DNA from 4 places in the Shewanella sp. SP2S2-6 genome. Region 4 is predicted to be linked to each of the others. Evidence: predicted binding sites of a transcription regulator. Region 4 holds the regulator's gene; each other region holds the start of a gene.
The links. Region 4 encodes LexA, which represses DNA repair genes until DNA is damaged. Its sites were predicted from a motif close to TACTGTATNNNNATACAGTA; they were not measured.
Positions count from the first base shown of each region.

Region 1: a site for LexA is predicted at 6,158-6,177, ahead of recA (recombinase RecA). Genes of this name have one in related genera too.
Region 2: a site for LexA is predicted at 6,201-6,220, ahead of recG (ATP-dependent DNA helicase RecG). Genes of this name have one in related genera too.
Region 3: a site for LexA is predicted at 3,252-3,271, ahead of Q4Q57_RS10210 (DNA topoisomerase III). Genes of this name have one in related genera too.

Region 1 is NZ_JAUOEQ010000047.1:21,084-29,411, reverse strand. It holds gene csrA (carbon storage regulator CsrA) at 1-55, opposite strand, end outside; gene Q4Q57_RS20320 (aspartate kinase) at 174-1,430, opposite strand; gene alaS (alanine--tRNA ligase) at 1,440-4,064, opposite strand; gene Q4Q57_RS20310 (regulatory protein RecX) at 4,495-4,965, opposite strand; gene recA (recombinase RecA) at 4,983-6,050, opposite strand; gene mutS (DNA mismatch repair protein MutS) at 6,435-8,328, shown strand, end outside.
Region 2 is NZ_JAUOEQ010000007.1:106,845-115,172, reverse strand. It holds gene Q4Q57_RS07800 (RidA family protein) at 1-309, shown strand, start outside; gene Q4Q57_RS07795 (AMP-binding protein) at 537-2,201, shown strand; gene Q4Q57_RS07790 (calcium/sodium antiporter) at 2,381-3,325, shown strand; gene Q4Q57_RS07785 (hypothetical protein) at 3,540-4,244, shown strand; gene Q4Q57_RS07780 (sensor histidine kinase) at 4,377-5,456, shown strand; gene Q4Q57_RS07775 (response regulator transcription factor) at 5,456-6,052, shown strand; gene recG (ATP-dependent DNA helicase RecG) at 6,237-8,312, shown strand.
Region 3 is NZ_JAUOEQ010000011.1:77,138-85,465, forward strand. It holds gene dedD (cell division protein DedD) at 1-445, shown strand, start outside; gene Q4Q57_RS10195 (CvpA family protein) at 561-1,049, shown strand; gene purF (amidophosphoribosyltransferase) at 1,107-2,621, shown strand; gene Q4Q57_RS10205 (hypothetical protein) at 2,830-3,117, opposite strand; gene Q4Q57_RS10210 (DNA topoisomerase III) at 3,284-5,422, shown strand; gene Q4Q57_RS10215 (porin) at 5,671-6,840, shown strand; partial or broken gene Q4Q57_RS10220 (sigma-54 interaction domain-containing protein) at 6,955-8,328, opposite strand, start outside.
Region 4 is NZ_JAUOEQ010000014.1:33,346-41,673, forward strand. It holds gene Q4Q57_RS11445 (cytochrome c oxidase subunit 3) at 1-756, opposite strand, end outside; gene Q4Q57_RS11450 (cytochrome c oxidase assembly protein) at 753-1,334, opposite strand; gene ctaD (cytochrome c oxidase subunit I) at 1,336-2,928, opposite strand; gene coxB (cytochrome c oxidase subunit II) at 2,938-4,494, opposite strand; gene Q4Q57_RS11465 (cell division inhibitor SulA) at 4,897-5,409, opposite strand; gene lexA (transcriptional repressor LexA) at 5,406-6,026, opposite strand; gene plsB (glycerol-3-phosphate 1-O-acyltransferase PlsB) at 6,187-8,328, shown strand, end outside.

The DNA.
Region 1 (8,328 bases), on a different contig from region 4:
TGACTTCATCACCAATCATCAGTGTTTCGCCAACACGACGAGTCAAAATCAGCATTCGATAGCTCCTTTATTTCTTAATTCAGCTTACACACGGCACTCATCCGGTAGATGGGCTTATTATAAGGTCAGCTTAGTACAAATTAATAGTATTCAATACTCAAACGGTTATTTAATTACACCTTATTTAGCTCGAAAGCGTGATGTAACGCCCGAACCGCCTTGTGTAAGTCCCTTTCATCGATAACGGTTGACAATTTACTCTCTGACGTCGTGAGTAACTTAGCATGAATAGTTTCATTACCCAAGACTTCTAACATCTTAGTCAATAATCCCATTTTTGCCTGTAAACCTTTGCCAACTAAAGATACTTTTGCACGTTGCCGTTCGATAATCAATGGTCCGAGAGCAAGGCTTTCGCTTAAGCCTTCGAGCTCATTAAGCAGAGTATCAACCTTAGCTTCAGCGAGAATAAAACTAACTCGACCCGAAGGATCATCCTCTTGGATCCTCAATGGGGAAATAAATTCCACATCGATCTCCAATCGCGTTAAGCAGCCTAACAGCGCTTGATAACGTTCACTGGTGGTAAACAGCCCTTCAATCGTCAGCGTTGCCAGCGCCTTATTAATCGCAATACCTTGGACTAACGAGGCAATAGTGAGTTCAGACTCGTCGCCAAATTGGATTAACGTCCCCTGCCCTGCTTCAAAACTCGACAAGACTCGCAATGGCACACGAAAACGCTCGGCGTATTCAACAGAATCGGGATGCAGTACTTTAGCGCCTAACTTTGCCATTTCGAGCATCACATCAAACCCAATCACATCGAGGCGACGAGCACTGCTATCAATATTCGGATCTGTGGTAAATACCCCAGCCACGTCAGTAAAAATCTGGCATTCATCGGCTTCTAACGCTGCAGCTAAGGCTACAGCTGTGGTATCTGAACCACCGCGCCCTAAGGTGGTGACTTCGCCTTGAGGATCGATGCCTTGAAACCCTGCAACGATCGGCACAACACCATCGGCTAGCAGGGATTGCAAATACTCAGTATCCACCCGCTCGATGCTAGCGCGGCCGAATTGACTATTAGTATGAATTTGTACCTGATCGCCCGTAAGGGATTTCGCCTTTATGCCGCGGCGCTGTAACGCCATCGACATCAAGGCAATGCTCACTTGCTCACCCGTTGACACTAACATGTCTAATTCGCGCGCCGAGGCCCGCGGATTAATTTGTGCTGCCAGTGCAAACAAGCGATTCGTCTCACCCGCCATCGCGGATAAAACTAAGACTTGCTGCTCACCATTGTGAGCTGACTTTGTAATCTGCTCAGCGACTGCTTCGATACGTTCAATAGAACCCACCGAAGTGCCGCCGAACTTTTTCACAAAAAGCTTGCTACCACTAAGCTTTCGTTTTTGGGGCACAGCAACCTCTTAAGCTAGACGCTCAGTAATCCAAGGTAATACTTGAGCCAATGCCGCATCCAGATTTTCTGGCTGGCTACCGCCCGCTTGAGCCATATCAGGACGACCACCGCCTTTACCGCCCACTTGTGCAGCGACCATAGCGACGAGCTCACCCGCTTTGACTTTACCGATCAGATCGTTACTCACACCGGCGATCAGGTTAACTTTCCCTTCCTGCGCGGTGCCAAGTACGATAATGGCCGATTTCAATTTCTGTTTTAATTCATCTTGCAAGCCGCGTAATGAACTTGCCTCAACGCCGTCTAATTTTTTGATCAGCACGTTAACGCCATTAACTACAACGGCATCGCCCACTAAATCTGCACTGGCTGCAGCCGCGAGTTTATCTTTCAACTGCGCCATTTCTTTTTCGAGTTGCTTCATTTTGTCGAGCTGGGCTTTTAACTTAGCAACGACTGAGTTGGCATCGCCTTTCAATAAGGCTGCAGCTTCTTCCAGTTCCGCTTGTTGCTGCGCCACATAGGCCATAGCCGCAGCGCCTGTAACGGCTTCGATACGACGCACACCCGCTGCAATACCCGCTTCAGAGGTGATTTTGAACAAGCCAATATCGCCCGTGCGGCCCACATGGGTACCACCACACAATTCGATAGAGAAATCGCCCATAGTTACGACACGTACTTGTGAATCATATTTCTCACCAAAGAGCGCCATTGCGCCTTTCTCTTTGGCTTCATCTATACCCATTTCAGCGGTTTTCAGCTCATGGTTACGACGAATTTGAGTGTTAACTAATTCTTCAACTTCTTTTAATTCAGCGGCTTTTACACCTTCGAAATGGGAGAAGTCAAAACGCAAACGTTCCGGATCAACCAAAGAACCTTTTTGCGAAACGTGAGTACCGAGCACTTGACGCAGTGCGGCATGCAGTAAATGCGTAACAGAATGGTTTAACTGAGTACGGTGACGCAGTTTTTTGTCGACTTTCGCTTCAACAACTTGGCCAACACTCAAGTTACCTGTAGCTAAAACACCTTGATGGCCCGTTGCTTGACCATACTTTTGCGTATCGTTTACCGTAAACTCAACACCGCTCGCAACCAGTTGGCCTTTATCGCCCACTTGACCGCCAGATTCAGCGTAGAAAGGTGTTACATCGAGCACGACAACGGCTTCGTCACCCGCCTTGATAGCCGTCACTGACTCACCGTTTAGATAAATCGCGGTGACCTTAGCTTGGCCCGCTAATTCGGTGTAACCAGTGAATGCGGTTTCAGCATCGATTTTCAGCGCTGCGTTGTAATCTGCACCAAAGTTACCAGCAGCTTGGGCGCGGCTACGTTGCTCAGCCATGGCGACTTCGAAACCTGCTTCATCGACAATGATGTTGCGCTCACGACAGACGTCAGCGGTCAAATCCATTGGGAAGCCATAGGTGTCATACAGCTTAAATACGGTTTCGCCGTCTAAGGTGTCGCCTTTCAACTCGTTTAAGGCCGTATCTAAAATACCTAAACCACGTTCAAGCGTACGGGCAAATTGCTCCTCTTCCGCTTTCAGCGCTTTTTCAACAATGACTTGCGTCTCAGCTAACCCTTTAGCCGCATCGCCCATCACCGCAATCAAAGATGGAACCAACTTATAGAAGAAAGCTTCGGTCGCGCCCAACTTGTTACCATGGCGAACTGCGCGGCGGATAATGCGGCGCAGCACATAACCGCGGCCTTCGTTCGACGGCATAACACCATCGGCAATAAGGAATGCACATGAACGGATATGGTCGGCAATGACGCGCAGTGACTTCTCGCTTAAATCGCTTACGCCGATGATTTCTGCCGCTTTAGCGATCAAAGTACGGAATATATCGATTTCGTAGTTAGAATGTACGCCTTGCATAATCGCGGCGATACGCTCAATCCCCATGCCAGTATCTACCGATGGCTTAGGCAAAGGCAGCATTTCACCTGATGCTTGACGGTTGTACTGCATGAAAACGATGTTCCAGATTTCGATGAAACGGTCGCCATCTTCTTCAGGACTGCCAGGACGGCCACCCCAAATGTGATCGCCATGGTCATAGAAAATTTCAGTACAAGGGCCACAAGGACCAGTATCACCCATTTGCCAGAAGTTATCTGACGCATAAGCAGCACCTTTGTTGTCGCCGATACGGATAATGTTCTCGGCAGCAACACCAATTTTTTTATTCCAGATTTCAAAGGCTTCATCATCTGTTTGATAAATCGTGACACACAGACGTTCTTTCGGCAGCTTTAACGTTTCAGTTAAGAATGTCCAGCCAAAGCGAATCGCTTCTTCTTTGAAATAATCACCAAAACTGAAGTTACCCAGCATTTCGAAAAAGGTGTGATGACGTGCTGTATAACCGACGTTATCTAAATCGTTATGCTTACCACCGGCGCGTACACAACGTTGAGCAGTGGTCGCACGCGTATAATTGCGTTTGTCCATGCCAAGAAACACGTCCTTGAACTGGTTCATGCCTGCATTGGTAAATAAAAGTGTGGGATCGTTGCCTGGCACTAATGAACTACTGTCCACAACTTGATGACCATTGCTGCGGAAAAATTCGAGGAAAGCGCTTCTAAGCTCTGCTGTAGTTTGATACATGAAATCATCCTGAATTGGGTAAGCATTACCAGCTACGCCTTAGGCTAGCCGTATTTCTATTTGCCCAGCATTATAAGCAGACTGAGGAAGGACGACCAGCCTTGATTGGTGATATATACCCAAACAACCTCAAGATACAGAATTCAGCGGAGATTTAACGCACTTTAGGCAAGACGGTTATTTATAGACCTAGTGGGCTAAGTTAAGAATAACCAACACTGCATAAAGTGCGTTAAAGCCCACGTAAGAGTGGCTAGAGTCAAAATGGCAAGGTAAAGAGTAATTGATGACGATATGAATTTTGCGCGATTAAGGCCAGTGTCGAGTGAATTTAACTCGATATCAAACCTAATTGTACTAAGCCTATTGAGTGATATTTAAAGGAGCTTTGCAGTCTTAAGGTTACATCGCAATCGATGAGTTGAGGCAATTAATAATCGTCGTCGAGATCATTGGGATCTGAATCTAACGCATAAGTGATTTGATCGTAGCTAAAGCCTTGACCCATTAAAAAGCGCACTCGTTTGGCCTTTTCCTTCGCGATAAGATCCCGAGCTTTAGAGCCCTTCACTTCTGTTACGCGGGGAACACCATATTTTTTGGTGGCTTTATCTTTTGCTAGCTCAAACCAGTCACAATCACTATTGGTTATCGCCGCTTCAATACAATCTTTAGACAAGCCTTTTTGCGCTATCGCTTGGCGGATACGGATAGCACCGTGCCCTCGACTAATGTGGCTACGCACCAATAATTCAGCATAGCGATTATCATTGATAAAACCGGAGGATTCACAAGCGTCGAGTACAGGTTCGATATCGTTAAGGTCGAAGCCTTTCTCGAGCAATTTATCGCGGATTTGTAAGCGGGAATAATCGCGGCGCGCTAACAGCGCGACCGCGATTTGACGGGCTGACTGACTCAGAATACTTCGCCTGTTTCTAAATCAACATTATCTTCCGTGCTATCATCATCTTTAGCAGCCAGTGCACTAGGATTGCTCAAAAGTAACTCACGTAATGTCTTGTCAATTTCAGTAGCAATGGCTGGGTTTTCAGTCAAATATTTACCAGCATTAGCACGGCCTTGACCGATTTTATCGCCTTTATAACTGTACCAAGCACCCGCTTTTTCAATCAACTTATGGGCTACGCCTAAGTCAACTAACTCACCAGTACGGTTAATACCTTGGCCATAAAGGATTTGGAATTCGGCTTGCTTGAACGGTGCTGCAACCTTGTTTTTCACCACTTTAACGCGAGTTTCGTTACCGACTACTTCATCGCCGTCTTTAATGGCACCAGTACGACGAATGTCTAAACGAACAGAAGCATAGAACTTCAGCGCGTTACCACCGGTTGTCGTTTCTGGGTTACCGAACATCACACCAATCTTCATCCGGATTTGGTTGATGAAGATAAGTAAGGTGTTAGATTGCTTTAAGTTACCCGCAAGTTTACGCATGGCTTGGCTCATCATACGTGCCGCTAAGCCCATGTGAGAATCACCAATTTCACCTTCGATTTCAGCTTTAGGCGTTAATGCCGCCACTGAGTCAACGACGATAACGTCAACAGCGCCTGAGCGAGTTAATGCATCACAAATCTCAAGCGCTTGCTCGCCGGTATCCGGTTGTGAACACAGCAGGTTATCAATATCTACGCCCAATTTTTTAGCATAGATAGGGTCGAGTGCATGCTCAGCATCGATAAAGGCACAGGTTTTACCTTCACGTTGCGCTGCGGCAATCACTTCTAAAGTCAGTGTCGTTTTACCTGATGATTCAGGACCATAGATCTCAACGATACGACCCATTGGCAAACCGCCAGCGCCTAAAGCAACGTCCAGAGATAGAGAACCGGTAGAAATGGTCTCAACATCCATAGAGCGATCTTCACCCAGCTTCATGATGGAGCCTTTACCAAATTGTTTCTCAATTTGGATCAATACCGCAGCAAGTGCTTTCTCTTTATTTGGATCGACCTTCATTCCAGTTCCCTCATCAAGACAAGCCTTAAGCTGTCAAAAGTAATATTCAATTTACAAACGGGTAATTCAAAAAGCCGCGCTTTTTGTCTTAATTCTGCTGACTAGTATACTGTACAATCATACAGTATCAAGACCTGTGGCTGAATTATTTTTAGCTTATGGGATTTTTTAATATGGCCAAGGTTTTAGCGAATATCAAATCGGATATTGCATCCCTTTGACGAATATCCGTCATCAAGGGCTCAATTTTCGGTAAATTATTGCTAAGATTGGCGCAGCAAATTTTGCGTGGTCTTTTTAGCTGAAAATTGTACAGCAGTCTTCTGCTTCCATAGCGCTTAATCCCACATAACCACGGCAGTCACAACGGACGATAACGATTTAATGAATGTAATTGATACCGATGATTTAGAAAAACATACTCCTATGATGCGTCAGTACTTGACCATGAAAGCAGAACATCACGACATGTTACTGTTTTATCGCATGGGTGACTTCTACGAGTTGTTTTATGACGATGCTAAACGTGCTTCTGAGCTGTTAGGCATTTCACTCACAGCACGCGGTAAAAGTGGTGGCGATCCTATCCCCATGGCGGGACTGCCTTACCATGCTGTGGAAGGCTATCTTGCGAAATTAGTTCAAATTGGTCAATCGGTTGCGATATGTGAACAAATTGGCGACCCAGCAACCTCTAAAGGACCAGTTGAGCGTAAAGTGGTGCGTATCGTCACGCCTGGCACCTTGACCGACGAAGCCCTGCTGCAGGAACGCCAAGACAATCTATTGGCAGCGGTTTATCAAGGTAAAATCGGTTTTGGTTATGCCACTCTGGATGTTTCATCCGGACGTTTTGTGATTGCCGAGCTCGACACGCGAGAGTCATTAGAAGCTGAATTGCAACGCACTAATCCCGTTGAAATTCTCTACAGTGAAGACTTTGGCGAACTAGGTCTACTAAACGGTTTTAAAGGTAAACGTCGTCGCCCTGAATGGGAATTTGATTACGACACTAGCATCAAGTTACTACTGGCTCAGTTTGGCACAAAAGACTTGCATGGTTTTGGTATTGCAGATGCACGTTTATCACTGCAGGCTGCAGGTTGCTTGATGCAATACGTCAAAGACACACAGCGCACAGCCCTGCCCCATATCAATGCCATTACCCGCTTTAATCAAACCGATAGCATAGTGCTCGATGCGGCAACGCGCCGAAATCTAGAACTCACTCAAAACCTTGCCGGTGGTCGCGATAATACCTTAGCCGCAGTATTGGATAACACGGCGACGCCTATGGGCAGCCGCATGTTACAACGCTGGATCCATCAGCCGCTTCGAGATCCAAAACACATCCAAGCACGCCAACAGGCGGTGACTGAACTACTCGATACCGCCGCCCACGAAGGTTTGCATGAACAGTTAAAAGCACTTGGCGATATTGAACGTATCATGGCAAGACTCGCGCTGCGTACCGCTCGCCCAAGAGACTTTGCCCGTTTACGTCAAGCGCTGGGCTTACTACCTGAATTACAACAGAGTTTAAGCACACTGAGCGCGCCGCACACGACTCAATTACGGCAACACTTAGGTGAGTTCCCCGCTGAACAAGCCTTACTTGAGCGCGCGATAGTAGATAATCCTCCCATGCTTATCCGCGATGGCGGAGTGATCCGTGAAGGCTACAACAGCGAATTAGATGAATGGCGCGGTCTTAGCGAAGGTGCGAGCGATTACTTAGTACAACTCGAAGCCAGAGAAAAAGAACGTACAGGTATCAACACACTTAAAGTCGGCTATAACCGTGTACACGGCTATTACATCGAAGTGAGTCGCTTGCAATCCTCGCAAGTGCCACTCAATTACCAACGACGTCAAACCCTTAAGAATATGGAGCGTTATATCACGCCTGAACTTAAGGAGTACGAAGAAAAAGTGCTCTCGAGCCAAGGTAAAGCACTGGCACTCGAAAAGCAGTTATGGGAACAATTATTTGATCTTATTCTGCCAAAATTACATGAATTACAAGCTTTTGCTCGAGCGGCGGCAGAACTTGATGTGTTAAGTAACTTTGCTGAGCGCGCCGAAACCTTAGGCTACACTTGCCCAGAGCTGAGCCAAGATATCGGCGTACAGATAGAGGCTGGTCGTCACCCAGTGGTGGAGCGTGTGAGTCAAACACCGTTTATCGCTAACCCAGTCACCTTGCACAATCAAAGACGTATGTTGATTGTAACCGGACCTAACATGGGCGGTAAATCGACCTATATGCGTCAAGTCG
Region 2 (8,328 bases), on a different contig from region 4:
GGCAGCACAGTATATTTATCCGGCCAAATTCCGCTTGTGCCAAGCACAATGCAAATTGTCAGCGATGATTTTGAAGCGCAAGTGGTGCAAGTATTTGAAAACCTAACGGCAGTTTGTACTGCTGCGGGCGGTTCAATCAACGATATCGTTAAGCTCAACATCTTCCTGATTGATTTAAGCCACTTTGCAAAAGTGAATGAAATCATGAGCCGTTACTTCAGCCAGCCATACCCTGCACGTGCAGCTATCGGCGTGAAGCAATTGCCGAAGGATTCTCAAGTTGAAATGGATGGCGTGATGGAGCTGTAAGCTCTGGCATTCCACTTCAACCAACAAAAAGGCGCTGCGGCGCCTTTTTTGTTGCCGCCCCCCTCCTCGTTTCCGCTTACTATTCTCTTCATCTTATTTTCATACTCAGCTTGTAGGCTTTGTGCTCCATTCTCATATTTTACAATCCTGTAAACTATTTGCGCGGGCTCACAAAACTCGCCATACTGGGTGCAGCCAAAATAACAATAAAGAACAGGGAATTGCCAATGGATACAGCGATTAAGACGCCAATTGAAATGCTGGCGCACTGGGCTAAGACTCAGGGGGATCAAGTCTATTTACGCCAACCTATCAAGGGTCAATTCCTTGATTTTACTTGGGCCGAAGTTCAAGAAAAAGTTCAGCAACTGGCCGGTGCCTTACAGCATCTAGGCCTAGAGCGCGGTGATAAAATTGCCGTACTCTCTAAAAACTGCGCCGAATGGTTTATCACCGACCTCGCGTTAATGCACGGCGGCTATGTCAGCGTGCCGATTTACCCAACGGCCAACACAGATACTATTCGCTATGTGCTGCAACACAGCGGTGCAAAAGCCATTTTCCTCGGTAAGCTCGACCATTGGGCCGACCAAGAAGCCGGTGTCGGCGGCGAACTGTTACGCCTTGCTATGCCCTACGATACAATGCCAGCCCAATATCAATGGGAACAATTACTTAAACTAGGTTATCCCCTAGTTGATGCGCCGCTGCCGCTGCCAGATCAAGTGATGACACTTATCTATACCTCTGGCTCAACGGGTCAACCTAAGGGCGCGATTCAAACCTTCGCTAGCTATGGCTGGACCTGCCAAGCGGTAGTGCGTGATTTACGCACCGACGGCAATGACAGACTGTTATCCTATTTGCCTTTAGCGCACATCACAGAGCGCGTCGCGATTGAAGGTTCATCCTTCTATTCCGGCAGCGTGGTCGCCTTCGTCGAGAGTCTCGACTCCTTCGTCGCCGACGTGCAAAGGGCAAAACCGACGGTATTCTTCTCAGTGCCGCGTTTGTGGAGCCTGTTCCAGAAAAACATCATAGACAAAATTGGTGTTAGTAAACTGAATCTATTGCTGAAGATCCCGTTAATCAGCAGCTTAGTGAAGCACAAAATCCATAAAGGCTTAGGTTTGAACCATTGTCGTTTGCTCGGCTCTGGCTCTGCGCCCATTCCGCCGTCGCTGATCCACTGGTATCACAGCATTGGTCTGAATATCTGTGAAGCTTGGGGTATGACAGAAAACTGCGCCTACTCGATTATCAACTATCCCTTCGATGCCCGTAAAATTGGCACTGTGGGTCGCCCGGTTGAGGATTGTCAGATCCGCCAAGGGGAAGATGGTGAGCTACTGCTTAAGAGTCCAGGGTTGATGACGGCTTATTATCTACAGCCCGAAGCCACTGCGGCAGCCTTCGACGCCGATGGTTTCTTCCACACTGGCGATTTGTGCTCTATTGATGCCGATGGTTGCGTGACCATTACTGGCCGAGTGAAGGACAACTTCAAAACCGCCAAGGGAAAATATGTCGCGCCCGTGCCTATCGAACGTAAATTGGCGCAGGACCCGCATGTTGAACTGATCTGCGTGATTGGCTCTGGCCTGCCGCATCCGGTCGCATTAGTGCAATTATCCGAAGGCGCTAGTTTGCAAGCCCGCGAAGAAGTCCGCGCTTCACTCAAGGCGACACTCGATAGCGTGAATCCGCACTTAGAGTCACACGAACATGTGGATGCGATTATCGTAGTTAACGATCCTTGGACGATTGAGAACGATGTACTGACACCGACGCTTAAGATCAAACGCCATGTGCTTGAAAAAGCCTTTAGCGAACGAGTTGATGGCATTCGTGGCGCCCAAGTTCGCTGGGAAGATGAGTTAACACAAAAATAACTCGGCTAAACAGAGAGATGGCCAATGTGGTTATCGACATAAATCAAGCACGCCTCGGCGTGCTTTTTTATGACATATTCTGTCAAACTCCGATAAAACCACGTATCATGTGCGCCTGTCGGCTAAGGGATAATTCCCTTGTACTTTCCCATTCAATATAGGTTTAACAAAGTCCCGTGATGCTCATTACACTCTCGATTATTGGCGGTTTTATTATTTTAACCTTAGGCGCCGAAGCCCTAGTGCGTGGCGCGAGTGCTATCGCCCTACGCTTAGGTATTACGCCACTTATCATAGGCTTAACTATTGTTGCCTTTGGTACTAGCGCACCAGAACTGGCGGTGAGTGTCAAATCTGCCCTCGCCGGAAACAGTGGTATCGCCTTAGGTAACGTTATCGGCTCTAACATTGCCAACATAGGTTTGATCTTAGCGATCACGGCGCTAATCCGCCCTATCCAAGTGCAATCCCAAGTGGTTAAGCGCGATATCCCTTTGATGATCTTGGCTTCTATGCTGTTCTGGGGACTCTTGTTAGACGGCGAACTGAGCCTGATTGACGGTGTGGTACTGCTTTCACTGCTGTTTGGATATTTAACCTTTAGCTATATCAGCTCGAAAAACAGCAAGAATGAAGAAGAGATTGAAGCGGGGCCCAATAACCCACTGCTTTCTGGCCTATTCATCCTAGTCGGCATTAGCATGTTAGTTGGCGGCGGTATTCTGTTTGTAAACGGCGCGGTAGATTTAGCGAAAACCTTCGGCGTGAGTGAAGTCATTATCGGCTTAACGATCGTGGCGATTGGTACCAGCATGCCAGAGTTAGTGACCTCAGTAATTGCGGCACTAAAAGGTCAAAGCGATATCGCTATCGGTAACGTTGTTGGCTCTAACCTGTTCAATATTTTGGGTATTTTAGGCGTTACCGCCATAGTGCATCCTGTATCGTCACTCGGTTTCCAACCCTTCGACTTTATGGTGATGTTAGCCTTAGCCATAGTGATTCTGCCTTTTGCATGGACGGGATTACGTATCGGCCGCCGCGAAGGTTCTGTGCTGCTACTGGCCTATTTAGGTTATATGGGTTACCTGATTAACCAAGCGAGCGCTCAAGCTTTGGTATAACACCCAGCGGTAATATCCACTTGAAACACCGGAGCCTCTCCGGTGTTTTGCTATCTGGGTTTCGCACTTTTAAAAAAAGACAAGTTTAACACCCTTAAACTGATGACATTTGTCATGCTAAAGCCATGACCTTTGTGTCTGCATTTCTCCAGTCGAATTTCTGATAATGAGTCCGTACCCAAACACGGGGAAATTTACTCAATAAGGAAATACCATGAAAATATTATTACTCGTCTCAAGCTTAGCGCTTATCAGCAGCCACACGTTTGCAGCGTCGCCCTCTAACGCCAACATCACCAGCATAGATGCGGCCTCAAACTCGATGAACCTAGCGCAGCTGCAACAACTGAGTGCCAGCACCCAAGATTACGACAAAGCCTATGCGAACTATCGCTTAGCCATTAGCGCCAATGTCATGGGACAAAAAGCCCTCGCCAGCAGTGCACTGACTAATGCGCAAACCGCATTAGAAGCCTTAGAAACCAGCCAAGCTGATGCGGAATCCCTCGCGCTGTTATCGTCGGTTTATGGCATGCAAATCGCCTTAGACAATAGCAAAGGCGCAACTCTCGGCATGAAATCAGCCAAAGCCATTGCCAACGCCGAGCAGTTAGAACCCCAAAATCCACGGGTCGCGTTGGTTAAAGCGATCGCCGCCTACAACACGCCTGCTATGTTTGGCGGCAGCATGCAAAATGCTAAGACGCTCGCCACCACGGCCATAGAAAGATTCGCCCAACCTTGCGACGACATTTGTTGGGGTGAAGCCGAAGCTTACACGTGGCGCGGGCTCGCTAAACAGGAATTAGGCGATAGCCAAGGCGCGAGTGAAGATTGGCAACAGGCTATAAAAGTGCAAGCAGATTACGGTTGGGCAAAATTTTTGCTTCAACAAAATCAGCAATTAAGTGCAAACTAGACCAAGTTGTTAACAGGGACTGATGGCGCTGACCCCAGCGCCAATCCCTAAACAGAGTAAATCAACACAGATGCCACCTTCGGGCATTCAACGAACAACGCTTAACAATCAACGCTGTTTCATAGGGGCATTATGACAATCACGCATCTTCAGCTCGAACGAAAACTTGCTTGGGTGTATTTGATAAACTTAGTGTTTTATCTTATCCCTCTAGCCATAAATCCCTATCCAAGCTGGAAAATCGCCCTCAGTTTTGCTGTGTTAATCCCTTTTATTGCCAGCTATTTTTGGACCTATAAGTGCAATAACCGTAGCGCCTATCGGCCCATTCTGATTATGGTGGCGATAGCAATAGCGATCACCCCAATCAACCCAGGATCTATCTCACTATTCACCTTTGCGGCTTTTTTCATTGGCTTTTTTTACCCTCTAAGGACCTGTCTATTGGCGCTTGCTGCCATCATCGGACTACTGTTTGCCCTCAATGAGATTTACCACTTTAACAGTTACTACTTTCCGCTTTACGGCTCGGGGTTAGTGCTCGGCGTGGGTATGTTTGGTGTCGCCGAACGCAGACGTTATCGGCATAAATTAAAAGAACAGCAAAGTGCCCAAGAAATTACCACCTTGGCCACTATGCTTGAGCGTGAGCGTATCGCGCGCGATCTACACGACATTATGGGCCACAGCTTATCTTCGATTGCGCTTAAGGCGGAACTGGCCGAAAAACTGCTGGAAAAACAAGAATACCAACTAGCCACTATCCAGCTTAATGAACTCGGTCAAATCGCCCGCGAGAGCCTCAGCCAAATTCGCCATACTGTATCGGATTACAAACATAAAGGACTCGCGGATAGCGTGACACAACTGTGTAAACTATTGAGGGAAAAAGGGATCAGTGTCGAGCTAACAGGCAGTATCCCCAAATTACCCGCCAGAATGGAGAGTCAGCTAGGGTTAATTGTCACTGAACTGGTGAATAATATTTTACGCCATAGCGGCGCAAGTCAATGTATTATCGACTTTATTCAACAGCCAGAACGACTAATCCTTGAAGTCAAAGATAATGGCACAAGTAAACCTATCGCCGAAGGCAATGGCCTCACTGGCATACGCGAACGTCTCGACAGCTTAGGCGGCAGCTTGAGCTATAATCTCGAACAGGGATATGCATTTACCGTCAGTTTACCTTTGCAGGGAGCAACAGATTAATGAAGATTTTATTGGCGGAAGACCAAGCCATGGTGCGAGGCGCGCTCGCCGCACTCCTCACGCTTGCGGGAGGCTTTAATATCACCCAAGCGAGTGACGGCGACGAGGCCCTAGGCCTACTCAAACAGCAAAGCTTTGATCTCTTGCTAACCGATATCGAAATGCCTGGCCGCACAGGCCTAGAACTGGCAACTTGGTTAAAGGATCAACATAGTCAAACTAAGGTCGTAGTCATTACCACCTTTGGCCGCGCGGGCTATATCAAACGGGCTATCGAAGCCGGTGTCGGCGGGTTTCTGCTAAAAGATGCGCCCTCGGAAACCTTAGTCAACGCGATTCAACAAGTTATGGCGGGTAAACGGGTGATCGATCCTGAACTTGCCATGATGGCAATTGGTGACGTCGACCCACTCAACGATAAAGAGCGCCGTGCTCTTCGCCTCGCCAGTGAAGGCAAATCCACCGCCGACATCGCCGAAACCCTCTTTATCGCCGAAGGCACAGTGCGCAACTACCTCTCCGAAGCCATAGCCAAACTCAATGCTAGCAACCGAATCGATGCAGCACGCATCGCCAAACAAAAGGGCTGGCTGTAATCACGCTCACGGTTAACTACTCTTTCGTTCATATCGACAATTTTTGCGGCCTTAGCCGAAACCTAAGGGCCGCAAACTGACGTTAATTATGCAGGCAAATAAGTCCCTCATTCTGCTTGAGATTGCCTTACGCTTATTCTCTGTTAATATATGTATAAATTCACAGTGATTGAGTGCTAACGACTTGCAGCAATTGGATCTTGTTCCGATCACCGACCTCAAAGGCGTCGCCAAAAAGGTCGCGGAGAAACTCGCAAAGCTCGGCATCACAACAGTACAAGATCTGCTGTTTCACTTACCCCTGCGCTACGAAGACAGAACCCAAATCTATCCGATTGCCGCTCTTATGCCCGGCAGTTACGGCACCATAGAAGCTGAAATCCAATCGACGCAAATCATCCAAGGCCGCAAGCGTATGCTGGTCTGCAATGTGCGCGACGATACGGGTAGCTTGAGCCTGCGCTTCTTTAACTTTTCCGTCGCCCAGCGTAATGCCATGCAAAACGGTTTGATGATCCGCGCCTACGGTGAAGTGCGTCGTGGTGGTCATCAAGCTGAGATAGTGCATCCAGAATATAAAGTCGTGTATCCCGGTGAAGATGTTCATCTGAGCGATACCCTAACGCCGATTTATCCCACAACTGAGGGATTAAAACAGGCGAGTTGGTTCAAGCTGACCGAGCAAGCTTTGGTATTACTGGAAGATGGCGGCTTAACAGAGCTGCTGCCACCGCAGTTGCAACCGAATAACATTAGCCTTAAACAAGCGCTGCAGACGCTGCATCGACCTCCTGCGGGGATCTCTCAGTTCGATTTAGAGTTAGGCCAACACCCAGCACAGCAGCGACTCGTACAGGAAGAATTACTCGCCCACAATCTCAGCATGTTACGCCTAAGACAGCGCAGTAATTTAGACACAGCGGTTACCATGCAGGCCACAGGACAATTGCTCAATCCTTTCCTCGCCGCTTTACCCTTTAAGCCCACGGGCGCCCAGCAAAGAGTGGTGGCCGATATAGGCAAAGATTTAGAAAAACCGCACCCTATGATGCGCTTAGTGCAAGGGGATGTAGGTTCAGGTAAAACCTTAGTCGCAGCGATGGCAGCCCTGCAAGCGATTGAAAACGGTTATCAAGTTGCCATGATGGCGCCAACCGAGCTATTGGCCGAGCAGCATGCGACTAACTTTGCCGCTTGGTTTGAGCCACTCGGGCTTAAGGTCGGTTGGCTGGCGGGTAAACTCAAAGGCAAGGTCAGAGCGCAATCCCTTGCGGACATAGAATCCGGCGCCGCCCAGATGGTGATTGGTACCCATGCTATCTTCCAGCAGCATGTGGTCTTTAACAAACTTGCGTTAATTATCATAGATGAGCAGCACAGATTCGGCGTACACCAACGCTTAGGTCTACGTGAAAAAGGCGTGAGCCAAGGGTTCCACCCGCATCAATTAATCATGACGGCAACGCCGATCCCACGCACGCTAGCGATGACGGCCTATGCAGATCTCGACACATCCATTATAGATGAACTGCCGCCGGGACGGACACCTGTGACCACAGTGGCGATTGCCGATTCACGCCGCAACGAAGTGCTCGAACGGGTACGTAACGCCGTCATCACAGATAAACGTCAGGCCTACTGGGTGTGCACTCTGATTGAAGAATCCGAAGTGCTCGAATGCCAAGCCGCCGAAGACACGGCCGAAGAACTGCGCCTCGCCCTGCCCGAGCTCAATATCGGCCTCGTGCATGGCAGGTTGAAGAGCGCCGAGAAACAGCAAATTATGGCCGATTTTAAGGCGGGCATCATTCATCTTCTTGTGGCAACGACAGTGATTGAAGTCGGCGTCGATGTGCCTAATTCCAGCCTGATGATCATTGAAAACCCTGAACGTTTAGGTTTGGCACAACTACACCAACTGCGCGGACGAGTCGGTCGAGGCGCCATCGCAAGCCATTGTGTGTTACTCTACAAGGCGCCATTGAGCCATACCGCCACCCAAAGACTGAGTGTACTCAGGCAGAGTAATGACGGTTTCATCATAGCGCAGAAAGATTTAGAAATTCGTGGCCCAGGTGAAGTGCTTGGCACTAAGCAAACGGGACTGGCCGAGCTGAAAATTGCCGATCTGGTGCGCGATCAAGCTTTGATCCCGCACATTCAAAAACTGGCAAATCATGTGATGGCGCAGGCCCCCGAAAAAGTCGATGCGATAATCTTACGTTGGCTCGGGCACAAGCAGCACTATGTGCAGGCTTAGGCAGTAAAGGGGAAAG
Region 3 (8,328 bases), on a different contig from region 4:
GGTGAAAAAGCCAGAGGTTAAGCAAGCAGAAGTTAAAAAGCCTGAAGCGAAACCAGAACCTAAAAAAGAGCCACCTAAGGCGACGGTAAAAACGGAGCCCGCTAAAAAAGCTGAGACTAAAGCGCCAACCGTCGCTAAGACTGAAAAGCCCAAAGCAGAAACGCCTAAAGCCAGTACTGCAAGCCGTGACAGCTTAAAAAGTGGCTTTACTTTGCAGCTTGGCAGTTTTAACAACGCAACCAATGTTAAAGCTTTGGTTGCACAGCTGCGTAAGAGTGGTTTTAAAGCGTACACTATTCCTGAAAACCCTAAAGATGGCGTATTAACTAAAGTGTTTGTCGGACCCGATGTGTCTGAGGCAAAGCTGAAGAAAGTACAAGTTGAGGTGGAAAACCTCACACGTCTCAAGGGCTGGATTGTTCCTTTTAATCCCTTAGAATCTTAATGGTGATACAAGACTCGAGACTGAAAATGATTTATTTACCTCACTAGGGGTGAGAATCGTTTCAGTCTCTGGTAGAATCGCGCCGTCTTAAAGCCCATGTCGGAAAGCCATCTCAATGGTTTGGATTGATTACGCTATCATATTCGTCATCGGATTATCGACTCTCATCAGTCTGATCCGTGGATTTGCCAAAGAAGCCATGTCCTTAGTGGTATGGTTTGCGGCTTTCTTTGTTGCCAGCCAATTTTACCAAGATTTTGCCGTTCACTTAACACAAATGAACGATGAGATGCTGCGTAATGGTGTTTCTATTGCCATCCTCTTTATTACCACTTTGGTACTCGGTGCCTTAGTTAACTATATTCTCGGACAACTTGTTGTCAAAACCGGATTATCTGGCACTGATAGGCTCTTGGGCCTATGCTTTGGTGCTATTCGAGGCGCGCTTATTGTGAGCGCCTTGTTGTTTTTCATGGATGCTTTTACAGGCTCTCCCAACTCCCAATGGTGGAAAGATTCTGTGCTAGTACCCGAATTTGGCGTTGTTATTCAATGGTTTTTTGACTATTTGGAAAATACCTCCAGCTTTGTACCCAAACTATAAGAAAGAAAATAAAATAATCCTAAGTGATAGAACATCTTACAATGAGGAAGCTTACCCATGTGTGGTATCGTCGGAATAGTTGGCCAATCATCGGTTAATCAGACCATTTATGATGCACTGACAGTGTTGCAGCACAGAGGTCAGGATGCGGCAGGTATTGTGACCATTGATCGTGGTGCTTTCAGACTACGTAAAGCCAATGGTTTGGTTAAAGACGTTTTTGAAGTCAAACATATGCAACGCCTACAAGGTAATGCTGGTATTGGCCATGTGCGTTATCCAACTGCGGGCAGTTCAAGCGCATCTGAAGCGCAGCCTTTCTATGTTAACTCGCCATTTGGGATCTCATTAGCCCATAACGGTAACTTAACCAACACAGTCGAATTAGCCGAAGGGCTGATCAAAAAACGTCGCCACGTGAACACCACTTCGGATTCTGAAGTCTTGTTAAACCTGTTGGCCGACGAACTGCAAAAAACCACGAGTTTGACCCTGACGTCGGAAGAAGTGTTCGATGCGGTCGCTAACGTACACCAACAAGCTCGTGGTGCCTACGCGGTTGTTGCCATGATCATTGGTCAAGGCCTAGTCGCGTTCCGTGACCCATTTGGTATTCGTCCTCTGGTGTTAGGTAAGCACGAAACGCCAACGGGTACTGAATATATGGTCGCTTCTGAAAGCGTGGCACTCGATGCCGTCGGTTTTGAAGTGATGCGTGATGTGGCGCCAGGTGAAGCGATTTACGTGTCAATTGATGGTCAGCTGTATACCCGTCAATGTGCAGCAGAACCTAGCTATGCCCCTTGTATCTTCGAATTCGTTTATTTTGCCCGTCCAGATTCGACTATCGATAAAGTGTCTGTTTATGCCAGTCGCGTAAACATGGGCGCTAAGCTTGGCGAGAAGATTAAGAAAGAATGGTACGATCACGATATCGATGTGGTGATCCCTATTCCTGAAACCTCTTGCGATATCGCGCTGGAAATTGCCCGTTGCATGGACTTACCATACCGCCAAGGTTTTGTGAAAAACCGTTATATTGGCCGTACTTTTATCATGCCGGGTCAACAGGAACGTAAGAAGTCAGTGCGTCGCAAGTTGAATGCGATTAACACTGAATTCAAAGGCAAAAATGTCTTGCTGGTGGACGACTCTATCGTTCGCGGTACGACGTCTGAGCAAATCATCGAAATGGCCCGTGAAGCGGGTGCCAAGAAAGTGTACTTTGCCTCTGCCGCACCGGAAATTCGTTTCCCGAACGTATATGGTATCGACATGCCAACGTCAAACGAGTTGATCGCCCATGGCCGTGATGCCGATGAAATCGCCAAGTTAATTGGTGCAGATGGCATTATTTTCCAAGACTTACCTGATTTAATCGAAGCGGTAAGAATGGAAAATCCAGCGATTAAGCGTTTCGAAACCTCTGTTTTCGATGGTCATTACATCACTAACGATGTGGATCAAGCGTATTTAGATCACTTGACGCAACTGCGTAATGACGATGCTAAAGCGGATCGTAACAAAGATATCGGTACTAATTTAGAGCTGCATAACGTCTGTCACCCATAAGGTGAAACGTTAGGCGGATAAAAAGCCAGTGATAATGTCATTGGCTTTTTTTATGGCTTTTTTATGGAGTGTTAACAGCTACTTGGGAAAGGTATCGCGATTGGGCGAGGGGGAACTTCTATGAGTGTTTGTTCTCGACATCCGAGTACTCAATCCATTGTTGGAGCAGCGAGGCTGCTGATCTTTTCCGCCATAGGTTTTGTCGTGTTTATCCCCAGATCCACAGCAGCATCCACACCCCGAATAAGCTGCTTAAGCTATGGCGGGTGACTTGGTGTTTTAGCAGTAGCGATAAACTCACCGCAATGGGCATTACTAGCATGAATCCCCAAGCTAAAGGCATGTCGATGATTTTCATTTGTCCCAGCCAAGTGTTGGTGAACATGCTTATCGCGAGTAACATCAGGCTATGAAATAGCAGTAACTGATTGAATCTTAACATCAATGCTGGACTGATTGTCATCGCCTGCCGCGCATTTATTGCAAACTGTCTCATAGCCACTCCTCTAAAATTTAGTGCATTCTAGTAGTTGTTGAGAACTATTCGCAATTGAATTTACACTTGAGCTTTGGTATTTAAGCTCGGTTTGTCACAGAAATTTGCACTCAACGGGCGTTTGGGTTAAATTATACTGTAATTATATCCAGTGCTTGGTGTTTGTATGATCCTCTATATCGCAGAAAAACCTAGCCTAGGGCGGGCCATTGCCGATGTATTGCCTAAACCCCATAAAAAAGGCGATGGATTTATCGAAGCCGCCAATGGCGATTGCGTGTCTTGGTGTGTCGGTCACTTGCTCGAACAAGCAGAACCTGATGCCTATAATCCCGAATTTAAGTCGTGGAAATTCGAGCACTTGCCAATAGTTCCAGACAAGTGGCAACTAAAACCTAAGGCCGCAACTCGCAGTCAACTCACAGTGCTAAAACGATTAGTCAAACAAGCCAACATGCTGGTCAATGCGGGCGATCCCGACCGTGAAGGGCAGTTACTCGTGGATGAAGTGATTGCCTATCTTGGCGTGAGGGGTGACAAGTTACATCAAACTCAGCGTTTACTGATCAGCGACTTAAACCCACAAGCCGTAAAACGGGCGCTAACGCAGCTGCGCAGTAATCGCGAATTTATTCCTTTGTCCACATCGGCCTTAGCCCGTAGTCGTGCCGATTGGCTCTACGGCATGAATATGACCCGCGCGTACACTATCCAAGGTAAAAAGGTTGGTTATCAAGGCGTATTGTCCGTCGGGCGAGTGCAAACGCCTTTACTCGGGCTAGTGGTGCGCCGTGATGAAGAGATTGCTAATTTTCAATCTAAACCTTTCTATGAAGTGCTAGCGCATTTGGCGACCGAAAAGCAGGAAGCCTTCAGTGCTAAGTGGCAACCCAGCGAAGCTTGTCAGCCGTATATGGACGAAGAAGGGCGAGTACTAGCCAGAGGGTTAGCGCAAAATGTGGTGAGTCGCATCAGTGATAAACCTGCCTTAGTGACTCAATTAGTGGCTAAGGACAAGAAACAGAATCCGCCATTGCCCTACAGCTTGTCCGCGCTTCAAATTGATGCGGCAAAACGGTTTGGCATGAGTGCTAAGGATGTGCTCGATACCTGCCAGAGTTTGTATGAACGCCATAAACTCATTACTTATCCCCGTTCCGACAGCCGTTATTTGCCCGTCGAGCAACATAGCCTAGCGCCGTCGGTTCTTAAGGCGATTAGCGGTGGTGCCGCTGAGTTACTGCAAGGCGCCGATGCCCCCGATCCACGGCTTAAATCTAAGGCATGGGATGATAAAAAAGTGGATGCCCACCACGCCATCGTTCCTACCGAGAAAACGGCTAACTTATCCAGCTTAAGTCAGCGTGAGAGGCAGTTATATCTTCATGTGGCCCGCCAGTACTTAGCCCAGTTTTATCCGGCCTATTGTTACAGTGAAACCACAGTACAAGTGACAATTGAGGGCGGCTTATTTAATACCAAGGCGCGTCAGGATAAATCTCTTGGCTGGAAGCAGCTCTTTGCCCGCCAAGAGCCAAATGGCAGTAAGGCGAGTGGTAACAAGTCGACGGAAGAAAGCGCGGGTAAGGATGATGAGGAGAATGATGAGGAGAATGATGAGTTTATCGGCCAATTACCGCCTCTGAAACTAGGTCAGGCTTTGCATTGTACTCGGGGCGAGTTACTAGAGAAAAATACTCAGCCGCCAAAGGCCTTTACCGATGCCACTTTGCTTGGTGCTATGACGGGGATTAGCCGTTATGTGACCGACCCTGAGATCCGTAAAATTCTTAAAGAAACTGATGGATTAGGTACTGAGGCCACCCGTGCTGGTATTATCGAATTGCTGTTCAAACGCGGTTTTTTACAACGCTTAGGTAAATCTATCGTTTCGACGGATGTGGGTAAGGGATTAATTAACAGCTTACCCGCGAGTGCAACAACGCCTGACATGACCGCCCTGTGGGAAGCCAGCTTGAACGGTATTTGTCATAAAGAAACCTCCTATCAAGCCTTTATGCAACCGCTGCTCGGCACTTTATCCACGCTTATTCAAAATGCAGGAGCACAACTGCCCACCGCGCTTAATGGTTTAAAAGGCCAAGGTTATCGTAAAACGGCTGGGAATAAATCTGGTTATCGCAAGTCGTATTCTAAAAAATCAAGTTCAGCGAAAGGCATCGGCACAACAAAAAACGATGGTTCCAACAACTATGGTTCCAAAAATACCAGTTCTAAAAGTTCGGTAACTCGATCAACCAGTCGTTCCGCTTCTAATAGCCGCAAATCTACAACAGCAGTGTAATGACACAGTTGTAGCATACATGTCGTTATTGTCTGTTGATGTAATGACGACATTTAATTTATTTAACGGTATTTAACAACCGACAATCACGGCATTTCGAGATTGCCTGATCTACTTCTAAAAAACACCTTGATTTTCAGCTTTCCCTGCCTGTGGCATATAACCTGCTTACTATTAGTTGGGGAAAATAAGATATCAAATAAATCATGTGATTATATGTGATTTCGCTGAATTAAAAGGTAGATGAAATGAAAAAGACATTGCTTGCTTTGATGATCCCAAGCTTATTGTTAACGGGAGCTGCTCAGGCAGCTGAGCTGTATAATGACCAGACGAACAGCGTTAATATGATAGGCTGGTTAGGATTTGCTGCGTTGAATGATGGTCATGAAACTTCCGTGATCGATAATTTTTCTCGTGTTGGTTTTCGTTTTGACCGCCATGAAAAAAACGGCTGGAACTCCTTTGCCCATACCGAATGGGGTATTAACATGGTGACCAGTGATGACGGTCTTATATACACAGAAGGCCAAGGTGGTGGTCAGTTATCGGCATCTAAAAATTCAGATTTTCTTTTCAATCGACTGGGTTATGTTGGGATGTCCCATGCGAAATGGGGGACCATAACTTTTGGGAAGCAGTGGGGGGCTTATTATGATGTGGCTTACACAACAGATGTGCTCAATGCATTTACGGGATGGTCTGTGGGTGCTTATACCTTTGGTGACGGTGGCTTAACAGGGGCGGGACGTGCCGATGCGGCACTGCAATATCGTAATACTTTCGGTAATCTACATGTCGCAGTACAGTATGCTTCAAAACAAAACAGCGATGTTGCCTTGTATGATAGTCAAGGGCATTCGTTGAGTGATGGTTCAGAATTGAGTTTTGATCCTAGTTATGGTGCTAGTTTGACATATCAATTTACTGATAAATTTAAAGTATTAGCTGGACTTAATCGTGGCGATTTTACTGGGAATCTTGCGGGTAAAGAGGTTGATAACACAAACCAAATTATTGGTATTGGTGCACAATACGGTAGTTTCTATCAATATTCTCCTGGTCGCGATGCAGACGGTTTATATGTAGGTTTTAACGCCCATAAAAGTGAGCAAAACGAATTAGTGGGTGGAGATTTATATGACTCAACTGGAGCAGAGTTTATTGTTGCTTACCAGTATGATAATGGTTTCGTTCCGAGTGTATTACTGACATATCAAGATCTTGATACTGATGAAGATACAGCGATCCAAGGAAAATGGACACGCCAATTTGCTGTGTTAGGTCTGCACTATCGTTATAGCCGCGATACCATTATGTATGTCGAGGCAAAAATTGATTTCAGCAGTATGGATGATAAAGCCTATGAAGATCTGCAAGATAACAACTATGCAGTGGGTATTCGTTACTTCTTCTAGATTCTATTGTTAGCCATTGAGTTTTCAAAGGTCACTTATGTGACCTTTGTTATTTGTGTACCGCGTTAACCGACGTCTTCTTTTTGTTATAGAGTCATCGTTGCCGATGAAAGATTACACAATACCCAGTTTCTTCATCTTGCTGCGCAGGGTATTAGCATTGATGTCCAATAACTCAGCCGCACCTCCGGGACCATAGAGTTTTCCACCTGTAATCCGCAGTGCATGACTAATATATTTTCTGGTCATAACATCAAGGGGCACAAGTTTATCGCTCGCATAGTTTGGATCTATGATAACGGTTTGATTTGCTTGGGTCGTAATTTCCTCACCTTGATGTGGAGCAAGGAAGCCAAAATCTAACGGTCCTGAAGGTTGTTGTATTATCGCCCGTTCGAGCACGTTAATGAGTTCTCGGACATTTCCTGGCCAAGCGTATTGATTCAGAATATTCAATTGTTCCGGTGTAACTCTTGGCAATTGAGGCAGGTTAAACTTTGCACTTAGTTGCTCAATAAAGTGCTGTACTAGTAAAGGAATATCTGTACGTCTTTGCCTTAATGACGGAATTTCAATAGGGAAAATAGCTAAGCGATACCAAAGATCTTCCCGAAACACTTCTCTGTGTATCATAGCTTGTAAATTTCTGTGGGTGGCAGCCACTATACGAATATCAAGCTGCACAGCATCATGTCCCCCCCACACGGGTGATACAGCTATTTTGAAGTACACGGAGTAATCGCACCTGTGCGGATAATGGTAGTTCACCTATTTCATCGAGGAAGATAGTGCCGCCATTGGCTTGTTCGAAGTAGCCAATTTTACGGGACTCAGCCCCAGTAAATGCCCCTTTTTCATAACCAAAGAGTTCGGAGTCAATCAAAGTATCTGGAATGGCGCCGCAGTTGACCTTGATAAAGGGCTTGTCCGAACGTTCAGAAAGTTCGTGAATAGCATTGGCTATCACTTCTTTACCACACCCCGTTTCACCCAGCATTAGGACGGTCGTATTAATCTTGGCAATAGATTGCACTTGCTGCATGACGTGTTTCAAGCCTGAATTGGCTCCCACTACGCCATTTTGGACATCCAGTGTTCTGCGAAGATTCACATTCTGCTTTGAGAGTGCTTCATTTTCTTTAAGTAAGTTACGCCCGCGTAAATTGAGTGCAGTGATTAAGGCTAATGCATGCATATGCGGAGCAATTAAATCAGCATGACGAGGGCGAAAAACGCCTGTCGTTTTGGCATAAAATCCGACTATCCCAAGGTGGGTATTTTCGATAGACATTCTCAAAATGATCAGCGAATGAATACCACTGATCACCTTAGGCGCAACTAAAGCTGTGATTGGGTCGTGCTCAATATCATTAACAATTCTCACGCGCGGGCGTTGAGGATCATCTAAGCACTGAGCCAGTTCTTCAGGGATAGATATTTGCCTATCTAAGGTGCATGATTGATTAGCATTGACATGAGCAATAAATT
Region 4 (8,328 bases):
GAAAAACAAGACTAATAAAAACAGAGTGCCGAGCGAGACATGCATGCCGTGAAAGCCAGTTAAGAGGAAGAAGGTGTTGCCATAAACCCCTGAGGTCAGGGTGAGCCCCATCTCATGGTAGGCATGCATATATTCTTCGGCCTGCAAGGCAAGGAAACCCATACCCAAAAGTATGGTGATCCCGAGCCACAGTGTGATGGCCGAGCGCTTGCCTTTCTCTAGGCTGACATGGGCAAAATGTAAGGTGACTGAGGAGGTCAGCAGCACGATAGTGTTGATTAACGGCAGGCCATTCCAAGGCATCGCTTCGGTTTTGGTGCCATCTGGCGTAGTGAGCAACGGCCAAACGGCTTCGAATTGTGGCCAGAGTACTTCGTGGGTCATGGCATTATTGGAGGCGCCACCGAGCCAAGGCACTGCGACCATTCGGGCATAAAATAACGCACCAAAAAATGCGCCGAAGAACATCACTTCTGAAAAAATAAACCAGCTCATGCCTTGGCGAAAGGATCTATCCATTTGGTGCGAATAAAGTCCAGTCATAGATTCGTTGATCACGGTTCTAAACCAGCCAACCAGCATAAAGAGGATCACGGCGATACCCGCTAGCAGGATATAACCGCCACCCGATGCGCCAGATTTTAGTTGATGGACAAAGTGCCCTGCACCCAAGGCGATTAGAAACAATCCTATAGCGCCAATGATGGGCCAAGCACTTTGGGCGGGAACATAGTAATTTTCATGTTTTGTGGTCATTTTGCAGCTCCTTGCTCTATGGCAGACGCTAACTGCTTGTCGGTAATGTCGTAGAGGGTGTAAGAGAGGGTCAGAGTGTGGATGGATTCAGGTAACTGAGGATCCACAAAGAAAATGAGCGGCAACTCAGCGCTTGTCGAAGCCGCTAAGTGCTGTTGATTAAAGCAAAAACATTCCGTTTTATTAAAATATGCCGCGCCTTGCCCAGGTGATATTGAAGGTATCGCCTGACCGACCGTGGCCCTGTCTGACACATTGCGTGCCAAAAATGCTGTGTGTATCAGTTCGCCGGGGTGAACTTCGAGCCGCTTGGTTTGCGGCTCAAATTTCCACGGCATACCCGTTTGCACTTGGGAGATAAATTCCACTGTGACAATACGGCTAGTATCTATGGTTATCGCTTGATAACTACTGGCGGTATTGGAGGTTTTACCGTTAATCCCCAGCTTCTCACATAGCACATCGTATAGCGGCACCAGCGCGAACCCAAAACCAAACATACCAATACAGCCCATGACGAGCATGCTGATAAGCTTTCGATTTGACTTAGGTTTTTCTGGCTGGTGATGGTTCGTCATTTCATTTCACCTCAGGTGGTGTCGTGAAGGAGTGGTAAGGCGCTGGGCTTGGCAATGTCCACTCTAAACCCTCGGAACCTTCCCAAGGTTTAGCGGGGGCTTTCTCGCCGCCACGGATGCACTTGATGACTAACACTAAGAAAATCAATTGCGATAAGCCAAAGGCGAAGCCACCAATCGAGACTATTTGATTAACATCGGCAAATTGAATCGAGTAATCGGGGATACGCCTTGGCATACCAGCTAGCCCAAGGAAATGCATCGGGAAAAACAGTACGTTGACCGAAATCACCGAACACCAGAAATGCCATTGCCCCAGTCGCTCGTTGTACATGTGCCCCGTCCATTTAGGGAGCCAGTAATAGGCTGCCGCCATGATGGAGAAAATCGCCCCAGTCACGAGCACATAATGGAAATGCGCCACCACAAAGTAGGTGTCGTGGTATTGGAAGTCGGCTGGCGTAATGGCGAGCATTAACCCCGAAAACCCGCCAATGGTGAAGAGTATGATAAAGGCCACGGCGAACAACATAGGGGTTTCGAAGCTGAGTGAACCACGCCACATAGTCGCGACCCAGTTAAACACTTTCACCCCCGTTGGCACCGCAATCAACATAGTGCAATACATGAAGAACAGCTCGGCAAACACTGGCATGCCTGTAGTGAACATGTGGTGCGCCCACACGAGGAACGACAGAATTGCAATACTGGCAGTGGCATAAACCATTGATGCATAGCCAAATAATGGTTTGCGGCTGAAGGCGGGTACTATGGCGGAGATAATGCCAAAGGACGGCAAAATCATGATGTAGACCTCAGGGTGGCCGAAGAACCAGAAAATATGCTGGAACATCACAGGATCGCCACCCCCCGCGGCGTCGAAGAAGCTAGTGCCGAAAAACTTATCGGTCAGCACCATAGTTACAGCGCCCGCGAGGACGGGCATCACAGCGATCAGCAGGAATGCTGTGATAAGCCAAGTCCATACAAATAGCGGTAACTTCATCCATGTCATGCCGGGCGCACGTAAGTTCACTATGGTCACAATCACGTTGATTGCGCCCATAATTGAACTTATCCCCATGATATGAATAGAGAACACGAAGAGTGCCGTGCTATCGGGGCTATAAGTGGTTGATAGTGGCGCGTAGAAGGTCCAACCAAAGTTAGGCCCGCCGCCTTCCATAAACAGTGAGCTGAGCAAAATGGTAAAGGCGAAGGGTAAGATCCAAAAACTCCAGTTATTCATCCGTGGCAGCGCCATATCGGGCGCCCCAATCATCATAGGGATCAGCCAGTTGGCGAGCCCAGTAAAGGCTGGCATCACGGCGCCGAACACCATAATCAGCCCATGGACTGTGGTCATTTGGTTGAAGAAGTTGGGCTCGACCAATTGTAATCCGGGCTGAAACAGTTCAGCGCGGATCACCATGGCCATAGCGCCACCGGTTAAAAACATAATGAAGCTGAACCATAAATACAGAGTACCAATGTCTTTATGGTTGGTGGTTAGCACCCAGCGCATGATGCCCTTTGGCGCACCATGATGATGGTCATCATGGGCTGCGGTTTGATCTTGAGTCGTTGTGCTCATCATAATCCCCTACTGTCCATGGCTGGCGATATCAGCGGGTTGCACTGTATCGCCGGTATTGTTGCCCCAAGCATTGCGCTCATAGGTAATGACGGCCGCGAGTTGCTGTGGACTGAGTTGTTTGCCAAATGCCTGCATCGCCGTGCCCGTTTTGCCATGTATTACTATGTCGAGATGATTAGCAACGGGTCCTGTGGCGATAGCACTGCCAGCGAGTGCGGGGAAGGCTGGTGGTATGCCAGCTCCCGTTAACTGATGGCAGGCCGCACAAGTGGTGGCGTAAACAGTTTCACCTTCGGCCATCAAGGCGTCGTGGGTGAGAGTAGGGAGACTCGCTGGATCGACTATGGTTGTGGAGTCGACAACGGCTGCGGGCTCTGTTGCAGGTGCGGGTGTTGGGGTCGTGCTGACTGGTGCGGTAGCAGGTGCCTGTGTGCCAGTACTGCCGTTCATATGCTCATTAACATCTTTGGCCTGCACAGCGTCGCCAGTATTATTACCCCACGCATTACGCTCATAGGTAATCACAGCGGCAATTTCTTGTGCATTCAATTGCTTACCAAAGGCTTGCATGGCCGTACCCGTTTTACCGTTGATCACGATTTCAAGGTGGCCGCTGAGCTGTCCCGTTGCTATCGGACTGCCTTTGAGGTGTGGGAATACGCCTTGTAACCCCTCGCCATTAGGCTGGTGGCAGGCTGCGCAGTGACCGAGGTAAACTTGCTCACCTTGGGTCATCAGCTCCTCTTTGCTAAGGGTCTGTGACAATGCAGCTTGAGCAGCTTCTGCCGCCGCGCCTGCAGCTTGTTTTTGCTCCGCTACCCAAGCTTCAAACTCGGCTTCGGGTAAGGCTTGCACTACAATCGGCATAAAACCATGGTCTTTACCGCAAAGTTCGGCGCACTGACCACGGTAAATGCCGGGTTTGTCTATGCGAGTCCAGGCCTCATTGATAAACCCAGGATTAGCATCTTTTTTCACCGCAAAAGCAGGTACCCACCATGAATGAATGACGTCTTCTGAGGTCATTAAAAAGCGGATTTTGCGATTTATCGGTAGCACGAGCGGCTTATCGACCTCCAAAAGGTAATTTTCCCCTTTGGTTTCGGTACCGTCGATTTGTGTTCTTGGGGTTGCGAGTATGCTGTAAAAATCAATGTCTTGATCGAAATAGCTGTAGTGCCATTTCCATTGGGAACCTGTGACTTTAACGGTGAGATCGGCATTGCTGGGATCTTCCATAGCAATTAAGGTTTTTGTCGCTGGAATCGCCATTAAGATCAAAATGATAAATGGCAGAATCGTCCAAGCGATTTCAACTTTAGTGCTTTCGTGAAAGTGCGACGCGACAGCGCCTTTGGATTTTCTGTGATTGATCATGGCGTAAATCATCACGCCAAAGACCACAAGGCCAATGGCGCAGCAGATATACAAGATGGTCATGTGCAAGTGATAAACCTTGCCACTGATCTCGGTTACGCCAGGGGTCATGTTGAACCGCATGTCCGCGGCGGCCAACGGTGGTGCGAATAACACCACGAGTAAACAATACAACAATTGCTTCACAAGACTTCTCCTCTGCCAATTGCGAATAGCAACTACAAAGAAGAGCAACACAGTAAGTCTCAACTCTATGCAAACTCTTCAGTTCCCAAAAAAGCGTTTTTGACTTCAACGTGCGTTGGCGGCTGTTACTTTTAATTAAGTATTGTTACTGCTGGTATTAGCCACGCTGGCACATACGACTGAAATAAATCTGTTCTCTATTTTTAGTGGCATTTTGAACTCGATTACGGCTCGATTTATTTGCCACGGGCGGCGATATATCATCGCCGACTAAATCAACCATACTTGCTGTTTAAATATTGATCAAGATCACTTATTTATCTAATTGTCTGAAAAATTGCCAAAAAAAAGCCTCACATTCATAGGCGAGGCGGCTTTCAAGGTAAAAAAATAAATGAATATTTAATGTACAGCGCTAAAAAAAGATTGTTGGCCGAAGAGATTGCCTTGCTCAATGCGTACGTCGCCATGTAAGTGACTGTTTACGTCTTCTAGCACTATACCCATGGCGCGGGCACTTTTAGCGACGATTTGCAGGCGACGATTATCGCGTGCATCCAGTGATTGGGTCCAAGTAATAACCGCACTGGACGTACCACTTGTTAAGGCTTTTTCCATCGCCCACAGGGTTTCGACTTCATCTTTAGCGTGCACCAGCAAGACTCTGTCCATACGCACGCCTGCATTGGCGAGCATTTGTTTGTAGCCAATGCTCGGTGGGTTGATGAGTACTAACCAACGACCCTGTTGGCTTAACTGGGCGAGTTGCGCACTCAAATGGATTAACTCTTGGCGGCCTTGAGTCTTAGTTGGCATGCAGGCGATAGGTGCGTGGTGCCAGTCATAGTCGGCATCACGGACTTCATCGAGCCACAAGCCCGGATGGCGGGGTGCATTGCCAAGTAGTTTGTTCATAGCCAATCTCCATTACGGATCACACCGACGGCGAGTCCTTCAATTGTTAAACTTTGATAGCCTAAATCCACTTTTATCGGGGAATAGTCTTCATTTTCGGCGTGTAGATAGACCACATTGCCTTTTTTTTCGAAACGTTTAACAGTGACATCGTCGTCGACTCTAGCGACAACCACTTGACCATTTCTAGCTTGTTGTACTTTATGGACAGCCAGCAAATCTCCTTCGAGAATGCCGATATTCTTCATGCTGTCGCCTTTAACCCGCAGTAAGAAATCGGCGGCGGGATGGAACATGCTCGGGTCGACTTGGTAGTACTGTTCGACATGTTCTTGGGCAAGAATAGGTTCGCCAGCAGCCACTTGACCGATAAGTGGTAAACCTGTTTCAGTTAAATCTTCGACTTCCGCAGGTAGGCGAATGCCCCGCGATGTGCCTGGCATGATCTCAATGCAGCCCTTTTTCGCCAACGCTTTAAGATGCTCTTCAGCCGCATTGGCGCTCTTAAAACCTAAACGGGTCGCGATTTCTGCCCGAGTGGGTGGCATGCCAGTATCGGCAATATTTCGTTTAATTAGCTCTAAAATTTCAGCTTGGCGTGGCGTCAAAGGTCTCATGGTGTTTCCTGTTTTTCTATACAGTTACTGTTAGTATATACAGTATTATTTGCAGCGCAAGTATTAACCACTTTTTAGCTATGTTGGAGAGAATTAGCGAATATTACCCATAGTCTGGTATTCTACCGGGCTAGTAAACGTACTTAATTGCATAAGAATAATGCCTAAACACGACTCTCTTTGGTTGAAATCATTACGCTGGATCCAAAAACACTTAGTGCACACTATTGTTGTGCCTCAGGATCCCTTTGCCGATCTGAATCTGGATGCCTCCAGACCCCTTGCTTATGTGATGAAAACGGAATCGCTGAGTGACATCGCTGCCCTGAGCGAAATTACGGCTAAGTTAGGACTGCCGAGCCCCTATGAGCCTTTAGTGGCAAATGGTGTGATTGCGCCTCGGGTTGTCTGCCTTCAAGGGCGTAAGCCGCTGTTTGGTGAGCGTGCCGGTAACGAGCCTTTCCTCGAATGCTTTATGCGTTTGTTGGCCGTGCATAAGGAGCGCCCTGAATTAGACATTCAACTGGTGCCCGTGAGCCTGTATTGGGGCCGCACGCCAGGGAAAGAAGACGACACTATGAAGGCGGCTGTGTTTGAGCGGGAAAACCCGACTTGGCTGCGCAAATGCTTGATGATTCTATTCTTAGGTCGACATAACTTCGTACAGTTTTCAAATGCGGTATCTCTGCGATACATGGCCGACGAACACGGCACTGACATGGGGATCGCCCATAAGTTAGCGCGGGTAGCGCGGGTGCATTTCCGTCGTCAACGTAAGGTGATGACAGGGCCTGTGCTGCCAAATCGCCAAGCACTGTTTCATTCGCTGCTCAAATCCGAGTCCTTGCGTAAAGCGATTCAAGAAGAAGCGGCCAACAAAAAGATTTCTGAGACCCAAGCGCGCGAGACAGCCATTGAGTATCTTGATGAAATCGCTGCAGATTACTCAGATAGCTTAGTGCGTATTGCCGAGCGTTTCTTAACTTGGTTGTGGAACAAGCTTTACAGCGGGATCAACATCAAAGGTGCCGAGCAAGTTCGTCAGCTGCACCACGATGGCCACGAGATTGTCTATGTACCTTGTCATCGCAGCCACATGGATTACCTGCTGTTATCGTATATTTTGTACTATCAAGGTATGGTTCCGCCGCACATTGCCGCAGGTATTAACCTCAACTTCTGGCCCGCTGGACCTATGTTCCGTCGCGGTGGTGCCTTCTTTATCCGCCGTAGTTTTAATGGCAACAAGCTGTATACCGCAGTATTCCGTGAGTATTTAGATCAACTGTTTGCTAAAGGTTATTCGGTGGAATATTTCTCCGAAGGCGGCCGCTCACGTACGGGTCGTCTATTGGCGCCAAAAACCGGCATGATTGCTATGACTATGAACAGTGTGCTGCGCGGTATCGAGCGTCCAGTCACGCTAGTGCCTGTGTATTTAGGCTATGACCATGTGATGGAAGTGGCGACGTACCATAAAGAGTTAAGTGGTAAGAAAAAGAAAAAAGAATCTGTGTGGCAAGTGTTTGGCGCGATCCGCAAACTGGGTAATTTCGGTCAAGGTTATGTGAACTTTGGCGAGCCTATAACCCTGCAAAACTTCTTAAATGAGCGCGCGCCAAACTGGCGTACTGAGTTGGCCGATGATCCTGAGCAAAAACCAAGCTGGTTAACGCCAGCTGTAAACGTGCTGGCGAATCGAGTGATGACAAATATCAACGATGCGGCGGCGGCGAGTTCGGTGACCTTGACGAGTTTAGTGTTGCTGGCCACAGATCAAAATGCCTTAGAGCGCAGTCTGCTGGAACGTCAGCTTGATCTGTATCTGACCCTACTCAAAAAAGTGCCTTACACTACTTATACTTCGGTTGCCGAAGGTGATGGTAAGCATTTAGTGCAGCAAGGTTTAGAGCTGAATAAGTTTGTTGTGTGTGCCGATCCTTTAGGTGAAATCGTGTCTATCGAAGCGAGTCAGGCTGTGTCTATGACTTACTATCGTAACAATATCATTCACTTATTTATTGTGCCGTCATTAATTGCGAGCTGCTTAACGCATAATGAGCAGATCCCGCGTCAGCAAGTGGTGTCAATCGTTGCCGATTTTTATCCACTGCTGAAAGCCGAACTCTTTATGGGCATTAAAGATGTACCTGCCTATGTCAATCAAGTGCTGGATTTCTTCATTGAACAAGGGTTAGTGGTCGAGACTGATACCTTAGCTGTCGTGCCAGAGCACACTAGCCAACTATTATTGTTAGCCAGTTCCGTGAGCGAGACCTTGCAACGCTATGCGATTATTTTC